Regions from separate parts of the Pararhizobium sp. DWP1-1-3 genome, predicted to be linked through region 1. Evidence: predicted binding sites of a transcription regulator. Region 1 holds the regulator's gene; each other region holds the start of a gene.
The links. The regulator PhoB, encoded in region 1, activates phosphate uptake and scavenging genes when phosphate is short. The targets are predictions, from matches to a motif close to TGTCATNNANCTGTCAT.
Positions count from the first base shown of each region.

Region 2: ACP7BS_RS03580 (LTA synthase family protein) is a predicted target of PhoB. The motif match lies at 1,893-1,909, and genes of this name have one in related genera.
Region 3: ACP7BS_RS01790 (DUF47 family protein) is a predicted target of PhoB. The motif match lies at 2,026-2,042, and genes of this name have one in related genera.

Region 1 is NZ_JAFCTR010000016.1:107,871-111,150, forward strand. It holds gene ACP7BS_RS25000 (aspartate aminotransferase family protein) at 1-371, opposite strand, end outside; gene ACP7BS_RS25005 (GcrA family cell cycle regulator) at 805-1,338, shown strand; gene ACP7BS_RS25010 (VOC family protein) at 1,345-1,725, shown strand; gene phoB (phosphate regulon transcriptional regulator PhoB) at 1,747-2,430, opposite strand; gene phoU (phosphate signaling complex protein PhoU) at 2,538-3,248, opposite strand.
Region 2 is NZ_JAFCTR010000001.1:724,671-727,950, forward strand. It holds gene ACP7BS_RS03580 (LTA synthase family protein) at 1-1,797, opposite strand, end outside; gene ACP7BS_RS03585 (NAD+ synthase) at 2,149-3,280, shown strand, end outside.
Region 3 is NZ_JAFCTR010000001.1:387,916-391,195, forward strand. It holds gene ligA (NAD-dependent DNA ligase LigA) at 1-1,959, shown strand, start outside; gene ACP7BS_RS01790 (DUF47 family protein) at 2,067-2,711, shown strand; gene ACP7BS_RS01795 (inorganic phosphate transporter) at 2,711-3,280, shown strand, end outside.

The DNA.
Region 1 (3,280 bases):
ATATGGAATTTTTCCGGCTGGCCCTTGGAAAAATGATAGCGCCGCGCCGTCTTGATGGCGCATTCCAGCGCTTCTGCACCGGAATTGGTGAAGAACACCTTGTCGGCGAACGTCGCTTCCGTCAGCCGGCGGCTGAGGCTTTCCTGGCCGGGAACTTCATAAAGGTTGGAGAGGTGCCAGACCTTGTCTGCCTGCTCCTTCAATGCCGACACAAGATGCGGATGTGCGTGCCCCAGCGAATTAACCGCCACACCGGCAGCAAAATCGAGATAGCGGGTACCGTCCTCGGCGATCAGCCAGACGCCTTCGCCGCGCTCGAAGCGCAGGGGCGCGCGTGCATATGTGTCATAAAGCGGCGTGGCATCGGCCATGGCGCATGTCTCCTCAAACCATCACGGCAATTGTACAATCGGCGTCGTCGATAGGGCTGTGACCAACCCGCAAAAAATCAAAATGCCGCCTTTCGGCGGCAGGGGCACTATCTTCACTTCGCACTGCGATGTCAACAAAAGCCCCTGATTTCCGGCAATTCGCGGCTATACAGCGGACGCAATTTTTTTAGCCGGATACCCTTGCAAAAATGCCACGCATAGCAAGCAAGTTGGGGAAAACTCAGAAATCGATTCGGTGAGATTCCCCGGACTCTTGTCAGAGAGTCCCCCGGGCTCTACGTTAAGAAACAATTACTAGAACGCATGCGGCGGACCTAGTCACCAAAAGTGTTATCGCGTTTCAGCCTCGGATCATATCCAGGGCTCGGTGGAGGATTCGACCATCACCAACGCTGGGAATGGAGACAAGACCATGAATTGGACTGACGAGCGGGTCGAAAAACTCAAGAAATTGTGGGCCGAAGGCTTGAGCGCGAGCCAGATCGCTGCACAGCTCGGCGGCGTTAGCCGTAACGCCGTCATCGGCAAGGTCCACCGTCTCTGCCTGCCGGGCCGCGCCAAGGCCGGCGGCAGCACCGCAACGGCACGTGCAAAACGTCCAGCACCGTCCGCTGCGCCGCGTGCACCGACTTACACAGCGTCGCGCATGACCGCCACCCGCACAGTGACCCGCACCGCCGGTGCAACCGTCATGAAGGAAGAAGTGGAAATCGGCGCGAGCGAGGATCAGGAAGCAGCGCCGGCCGGCAATAACGTTGTCGTTCCGATGTCGCGCCGCCTGGTCCTGACCGAGCTTACCGACCGCACCTGCAAGTGGCCGATTGGCGATCCGATGAAGGACGAGTTCCACTTCTGCGGCAACGATTCCCCGGACACATCGCCCTACTGCACATTCCACGCCAAGCTTGCCTACCAGCCGTCCGGCGAGCGTCGCCGGGCCCGCTGAGGCCGGATCGGCCGTTTCGTCAATCCCATCCCGTTCGTGCGGGATATCGGCATCTCGAAGACTTTCTATTGCGAGATACTGGGATTGGTGATCAGCCGAGACTTCGGCAATTTTGTTATGTTTGAAACGGGATTTGCCATCCATGACGGCAAATCCCTGGAAACGACGGTCTGGGGACAGCCGTCAGTCGTTCCCGAGCCCTATGGCCGACAAAATATCCTGCTCTATTTCGAACACGATAAATTGGATGCGCTTTTCGAGCGCATTTCCGGCGATGTAAACCTCATCCACCCCATCGAGACGCAAGCCTGGGCGCAGAGGGTCTTCCGCCTTTATGATCCGGATGGTCACGCCATCGAGATTGGCGAACCGCTCGGCAGTGCCTGACGGTTCTTTCCTGTACGGCGCTCAGCTTTCCAGCGAATAGCCGGCGCCGCGCACGGTGCGGATCACGTCCTGCATGTTGGAAAAGTTCAGCGCCTTGCGCAGGCGTCCGACATGGACGTCCACGGTGCGCTCATCGACATAGATGTCGTGGCCCCAGACGCCGTCCAGAAGCTGCGAGCGCGAAAAGACACGGCCGGGCGAGGCCATGAAGAATTCCAGCAGGCGGAACTCGGTCGGTCCGAGACGGACTTCGCGGGTCTTGCGATGGACGCGATGGGTTTCGCGGTCGAGTTCGATATCGCCGCATTTCAGCAGCGTTGACAGCACTTCGGGCTTGGCCCGGCGCAGCATCGCCTTGACCCGCGCCATCAGTTCGGGCGTCGAGAACGGCTTGACCACATAGTCGTCGGCGCCGGTGGCGAGCCCGCGAACACGTTCGCTTTCCTCGCCGCGTGCCGTCAGCATGATGATCGGCAGGCGCTCTGTCTCGGAGCGCTGGCGCAGCCGGCGGCACAGTTCGATGCCGGAAACCCCCGGCAGCATCCAATCGAGGATCAGGAGATCGGGAAGGCGTTCCTGCAGGCGCATTTCCGCCTCGTCGCCACGATTGATCGTATCGACTTCAAACCCTTCGGCCTCAAGATTGTATCGGAGGAGGACGCTGAGCGCCTCTTCATCTTCAACGACGGCAATTCTTGGCAACATTCAGTTCAGCTCCTTGGCGCCCGGCCGGATGGCCGAAGGCTTGCCGAGCGGCTCCAGCGGCCGCTCGCGCAATCAGTGCGTAAGAATTTACTTACTTTATCGCGTGATCAGTTACCGATCGCGCCGACCGTGTTGGCCGTATCGTCCTTCGGTCGCTCGCCGACAGGCTGCGCGCCGGTCGCCATATAGTAGATGGTTTCGGCGATGTTGGTGGCGTGGTCGCCGATGCGCTCGATGTTCTTGGCGCAGAACAAGAGATGCGTGCAAGGCGTGATGTTGCGCGGATCTTCCATCATGTAGGTCAACAGTTCACGGAAAAGCGACGTGTAGATCGCATCGATCTCATTGTCGCGCTCGCGGATGCTGTTGGCCTTTTCCGGCGAACGCGACGCATAGACGTCGAGCACTTCCTTGAGCTGAACGAGCGCAAGCTCGGCCAGATGCTCGAGGCCGCGGGCCAGCTGACGCGGCAGGCTGGCGGTCGATACGGCGATGACCCGCTTGGCGTTGTTCTTGCCGAGATCGCCGACCCGCTCGAGATCGGCGGCAATGCGGATCGATCCCATGATTTCGCGCAGGTCGGCAGCCATCGGCTGGCGCTTGGCGATGGTGACGATTGCTTTTTCGCCGATCTGGCGCTCGGCCTCATCGAGAATGGCGTCGTCGGAAATGACCTTCTGGGCAAGCGCCAGGTCGGAATTGACCAGCGCGCGCACGGATTCGGCCACCATCTGTTCGGCCAGGCCGCCCATCTCGGAGATACGCCGGGTCAGGTACTTCAGATCTTCGTCGTAGACGGAAGCAATGTGCGTAGACATGATTGTTTTTCCTTGCGATCACAATCCGGGTT
Region 2 (3,280 bases), on a different contig from region 1:
CATGTCGTGCTGCAGGAAACGGTAGTCGCGGATGAGGGGCGGGATGGTCTTCTGGCGCGCCCAGGAAGCTGTTTCCTTGCCCGCCTTATCGACGAGCATGTAACGGTCGATAACGCGGTACTTGTCGAAGATATTGCCGAGAAACTCGGTGTAATAGGGATGCTCGAAACCACCCTGCTTGAGGATCTGGTAGGACAGGAAAGCCGGGCTGATCGTGCCGATATCCTTGACCGGACCGGTCTTGTTCGACCAGACCACCAGCGGGGTTTCGTGCTGTGCCTTCATCTGCTCGAGCGAGCCTTTGCGCGAGGCGGTGACGTCGTTCATGAAACCGGTGTTTGGATAGACCGTGTTGAGCGGCGGCAAGTGATCGCCGAACAGCACGATGATGGTTTCGCGATCGCGCTCCTTGGCCCAATCCATCAGCATTTTCAGGCTGTCGTCGGCTTCCTTGATACCCTGAGCATAGGTTTCCAGAACCTGCTTGTCGGCGGCGGGAAGATTGCCTTCGACCTTGATGGTGTTCTTGGCATAGCGGTTGGCCTCATAGGGGCCATGCCCTTGCAAGGTGACCGTGAAGAAGAAGAACGGGTCGCGCAGCTGGTCGGCCTGGCGGATGATTTCCTTGGTCAGCGATTCGTCCGAGGCGAAGATGCCTCGCTTCTCCATCACCGGCAGGTTCTCCTCCGACCTGAACTGCTCGAAGCCGAAGGCCTTGTAGACCGCGCTGCGGTTCCAGAACCATTTCTGGAACGGGTGCACGGCGCGCGACACATAGCCCTCGCCACGGAAAAAGGTGGCGAGCGACGGGATCGGGTTGCGGATATACTGCTGATACGGAATGCTGCCATAGGGCAGGAAGGCATTCGAGAAACCGGTGAGCGCCTCGAATTCGACATTGGCGGTCATGCCGCCGAATTCCGGCGAGAAGACGTTGCCGGACTGCATCGCGCGGATCGTCGGCATCGGATCGGGCGACAGCTTGACGTTGGGCAGGCGGGTCGGATCCCAGAAGGATTCGCTCATCAGCACGATAACGTCCGGCTTGCCGCGATGGGACGTGCCGGCCGGCACTGGCTGGGTCGCAATCTTGTCGATCGCATCTGACATGTAGCCCGCCGGCGCCGTGACGTTCGCCATCGGCAGATTGAGCGCAAACGCCATGGTGAAGCCGTTGTGACGGTAGTTCTCGGTCTGGTCCCACATGATCGGGATGACCTGCAGGCGGTCGCGCACCCAGGAGAAATTGTTGTAGTCCATCATGTGGTAGAAAGCGCCGAGCAAGGGCAGGGCGACAGCAAACCGTGCAAGACGCTGGCGGCGGGTAAGCGCGGGAAACCGGCGCCAGGCGACACGGACCAGCCAGATCAGCGCGGCCACGGCCAGGACGATGCCGACGACGATGCCGACGGCCGTCCACGGCCGGTCCCGGACCAGCACCGGCATCAGCTCCATGATCTGGCGGCCGAACAGGAAATCCGTCGGGTAAAGCGGGTCGGACAGGAAAATCTGCTTCTGCCGGCTGACGAGTGCCGGGATGAGCGCCAGCGGCGCGAGCAGGATGACGCCGAAATTTTCGCGCGCAAACGCGGCATCAAGCGCCAGAAACATCAGGAAGAATACGCCGGTCGTGGTCCAGGCGGGACGGGCCGGGTCGAGGAAGAACAACGCCGCCTCCGTTGCGGAGTTGCGGGCAATCCATTCGACGCAAAAAATGAGGACGATCGATAGAAGCAGCGAGAGAGAAATCCGTCCTGCAAGCGAAAGTGCCTTGGCATGGCGAGCGCCGAAACCGATTTGCGGGCCATAGACCCTAGAAGCGGTGGCAGCGATTGCTGCCGATTCAAAAATGGCCAAGGCCGTCTCCGATTTTCATAGAACTGTCGTGTAAATGTCATACAGACGTCATCTTGAACGGAGGATGAATAATTCAAGGGGAGTTCTCCACTGACTTTTTCGGCAGCTGTTGCCGATCCGACATGGCTTGAACGGCGGGGTTGCGAGCCGTAGGAAAAACGCCATCTCTCGGGTGAAACGGATTTTTTTCTGACTTGGTCGCAAGCACGGGGTATTTTGGTGCGGAATGCGATAAACAGCTCCTCGGATGTCCCGGCATCCGCGATAGCAAGATCAAGCACAGGCCTGTTCATGACCGCGCAAAAGACCATTTCCACGACGTTTCGCATCGCTGTTGCCCAGCTCAATCCGACGGTCGGCGACATCGCCGGCAATCTCGCCAAGGCGCGCGAAGCCCGCGCCGATGCCGCACGCAGCGGCGCCGATCTGCTTCTCCTGACTGAATTGTTCATTTCCGGCTATCCGCCGGAGGACCTGGTCCTGAAGCCGGCATTTCTCAAAGCCTGCCAGAAGGCTGTCGATGCGCTTGCCGCCGATACCGCCGACGGTGGTCCGGGTGTCGTGGTCGGCTACCCGCGGCAGGGCGAAGCAGGACGCCATAATTCCGTTGCCGTTCTGGATGGCGGCCAGATTCTGGTCGTTCGCGACAAGGTCGATCTGCCGAATTACGGTGAGTTCGACGAGAAACGTGTGTTTACCGAAGGCGCGATGCCGGGTCCGGTCAATTTCCGCGGGGTTCGGCTCGGCATCCCGATCTGCGAGGAAATCTGGAACGACCTTGGCGTTTGCGAGACGCTGGCCGAAAGTGGCGCCGAGATCCTGCTCGTGCCCAACGGTTCCCCCTATTATCGCGGCAAGATCGATGTGCGCCACCAGGTGGTGCTTCGCCAGGTGATCGAGACCGGCCTGCCGATGGTGTTTGCCAATCAGCTCGGCGGCCAGGACGAACTGGTTTTTGACGGCGCAAGCTTCGCCTTCAATGCCGACAAACAGCTCGCCTTCCAGATGAGCCAGTTCGAAGAGAGCATTTCCGTCTCCGAATGGCGCAAGAACGGCGAAGGCTGGGTTTGTCAGCCGGGGATGATGTCGCGCCTGCCACAGCAGGAGGAGGCCGACTACCGGGCCTGCATGCTGGGCTTCCGCGACTACGTCAACAAGAACGGCTTCAAGAATGTCGTGCTTGGCCTGTCCGGCGGTATCGATTCGGCGATCTGTGCGGCGCTTGCCGTCGACGCGCTGGGCGAAGAACGCGTCCGTACGGTGATGCTGCCCTATCGCTACACGTCGTCGGACTCGTTAAAGGATGCCGAGGATTGCGCCAAGGCGCTCGGCTGCCGCTACGATATCGTGCCGATCGAGGAGCCGGTACAAGGCTTTTTGGGCGCGCTGTCCGAGATGTTCGAGGGAACCGAATCGGGCATCA
Region 3 (3,280 bases), on a different contig from region 1:
GATAGCCCGTCGCGCAAGGTCGGTGCAGCGCCGTCCGGCATTTTCCAGCAGATCACCCATGCCCGGCCGATGCTCTCCCTCGACAACGTGTTTTCCGACGAGGACGTGCGGGCCTTTATCGGTAGCGTCTACCGGTTTCTCGGCCTGCTGCCGGACAATTCGATTGCCTTTACTGCCGAGCCGAAGATCGACGGCCTGTCGATGTCGCTACGCTATGAGAACGGCAGGCTGGTCAGCGCCGCAACGCGCGGCGACGGCACGACCGGCGAAAACGTCACGGCCAATATCCGCACTATCAAGGAGATCCCACAGACCCTGCCAGCCGATGCGCCCGATATCGTCGAGGTTCGTGGCGAGGTCTACATGGGCAAGAGCGACTTTTTGGCGCTGAACGAACAGATGGTGGCCGAGGGCAGGCAGACTTATGTCAACCCGCGCAATACGGCGGCCGGATCGCTGCGCCAGCTTGATCCAACGATTACCGCCAGCCGCAAGCTGAAATTCTTTGCCTATGCCTGGGGTGAGATTTCCGAGATGCCGGCCGATACCCAGTCGGGAATGGTTGCGGTGTTCAAGCGCTGGGGTTTTCCTGTCAATCCGCTGACGCAGCGTCTGTCTTCCATCGAGGCTATTCTCGAACACTATAATGACATTGGGCTTAAACGCCCCGATCTCGACTACGATATTGACGGTGTCGTCTACAAGGTTGACCGGCTCGACCTGCAGCAGCGGCTGGGCTTTCGTTCCCGCTCGCCGCGCTGGGCAACAGCCCACAAGTTTCCGGCCGAGCAGGCGTTCACCACGGTCGAGAGTATCGACATTCAGGTGGGCCGCACCGGTGCCCTGACACCGGTGGCGCGGCTGACGCCGGTGACGGTCGGCGGTGTGGTCGTGACCAATGCGACGCTACACAATGCCGATTACATCGAAGGCATCGGCAATGGCGGCGAGCGCATCCGCGAGGAGGATCACGATATCCGTATCGGCGATACCGTCATCGTCCAGCGGGCAGGGGATGTTATCCCGCAGGTGCTGGATGTGGTGATGGAGAAGCGCTCGGCGACGGCTGAGCGCTATCAGTTTCCGAAGATGTGTCCGGTTTGCGGCAGCCATGCCGTGCGCGAGCGAAACGAAAAGACCGGCAAGCTCGATTCCGTCACCCGCTGCACCGGCGGTTTTGTCTGCCGTGCACAGGCGGTCGAGCATCTGAAGCACTTCGTTTCGCGCAATGCTTTCGACATCGAGGGACTGGGCTCGAAGCAGATCGATTTCTTCTTCGAGGCCGACGATCCGGCACTGTCGATCAAGACCGCGCCCGACATCTTCACGCTGGAAAAGCGGCAGAACGCCTCGGCGCTGACCAAGCTCGAAAATATCGACGGGTTCGGCAGGGTCAGTGTCCGCAAGCTTTATGACGCGATCAATGACCGGCGCCAGGTGGCATTGCACCGGCTGATCTATGCGCTTGGCATCCGCCATGTCGGCGAAACCACGGCAAAGCTTTTGGCGCGCTCCTATGGCAGCTATGCGGCGTTTGCGGATGCGATGAAGGTCGCCAGTGATATCGCCTCGGAAGCTCGGAGCGACCTGAATACGATCGACGGTATCGGCGATGTCGTTGCCCGGGCGATCGTCGAGTTCTTCAAGGAACCGCGCAACATGGATGTGGTGTCGCGCCTCTTGGAGGAGGTGACGCCGCAGGATGCGGAAGCGCCGGTTGCAAGCTCGAGCCCGGTCGCCGGCAAGACCGTCGTTTTCACCGGATCGCTGGAAAAGATGACGCGCGACGAAGCCAAGGCGATGGCCGAACGGCTGGGCGCCAAGGTCGCAGGCTCCGTGTCGAAAAAGACCGATCTTTTGGTCGCAGGCCCCGGTGCCGGCTCGAAACTTGAAAAGGCCCGCGAACTCGGCATCGAAACCACCGATGAGGACGGCTGGTTTGTCCTAATCGGTGGGTAATACCCATTCCTTTGCCTTAAGAGCTTTCCCCGTTCCCCTGTCTTCTCTATGACGGCTGCCAGATTTGTGACAGTTTCGTGACAACGCGAAGATAGGTGGGATGAACAATGCTGGGTTGGTTTCGCAAGCTCTTGCCGCGCGAAGACAAGTTCTTCGAGCTTTTCGAAGCGCACTCGCGCACCGTCGTCAGCGCGGCCGATGCTTTGAAAGCATTGCTGGCCGGCGAGGGTGACCTTGATGCCCATTGCGACAGGATCGTGGCCCTTGAAGATCAGGCGGACGCAATCACCCGCGATGTCATGCTTGCGGTCCGCCTCAGCTTCATCACGCCGTTCGATCGCGGTGACATCAAGGACCTGATCCAATCGATGGATGATGCCATCGACATGATGCACAAGACGGTCAAGACCATCCGCCTGTTCGAGCAGACGAGCTTTGACCCGGGCATGCGCGAAATGGGCGTTCTGATCGCCGATTCCGCCAAGCTGGTCGCGGAAGCGATCCCGCTGCTTGATCGGATCGGCGCCAACGTGCCGCGCCTGACCGCCATTGCCGAAGAGGTCAACCGGCTCGAGGAACGTTCCGACCAGCTGCACGACGAAGGTCTCAAGGACCTGTTCCGCCGTCACGGCGCCTCCAATTCGATGGCTTACATCATCGGCAGCGAGATCTACGGCGAACTCGAAAAGGTCGTCGACCGCTTCGAGGACGTCGTCAATGAAATCAGCGGCATCCTGATCGAGAACGTCTGATGGACGCGACACTCGCTTTGCCGCTGCTCATCGCCCTGATCGGCGTCGCGCTGTTCTTCGATTTTCTCAACGGCCTGCACGACGCCGCCAATTCGATCGCCACGATCGTCTCGACGCGGGTTCTGCGGCCGCAATATGCCGTCATGTGGGCGGCATTCTTCAATTTCATCGCTTTCCTGTTCTTCGGCCTGCACGTCGCCGAGACGCTGGGAACCGGCATCATCGACCCGTCCATCGTTACGCCGCAGGTGATCTTCGCCGCCCTGATGGGGGCGATCATCTGGAACATCGTCACCTGGATTTTCGGCATTCCATCTAGCTCGTCGCACGCGCTGGTCGGCGGATTGGTTGGTGCTGGCCTTGCCAAAACCGGCGGCGATGCAATCGTTCTCTCCGGCCTTCTGAAAACCGTGGCTGCCATCTTCATGTCGCCGATGATCGGTTTCATGCTGGCGCTGCTGCTTGTTCTCATCGTGTCCTGGGTCTGCCTGCGCCGGACGCCGTTTGCCGTCGATCGCAGCTTTCGCGGCCTGCAGTTCATTTCGGCCTCGCTCTACTCGCTTGGTCAT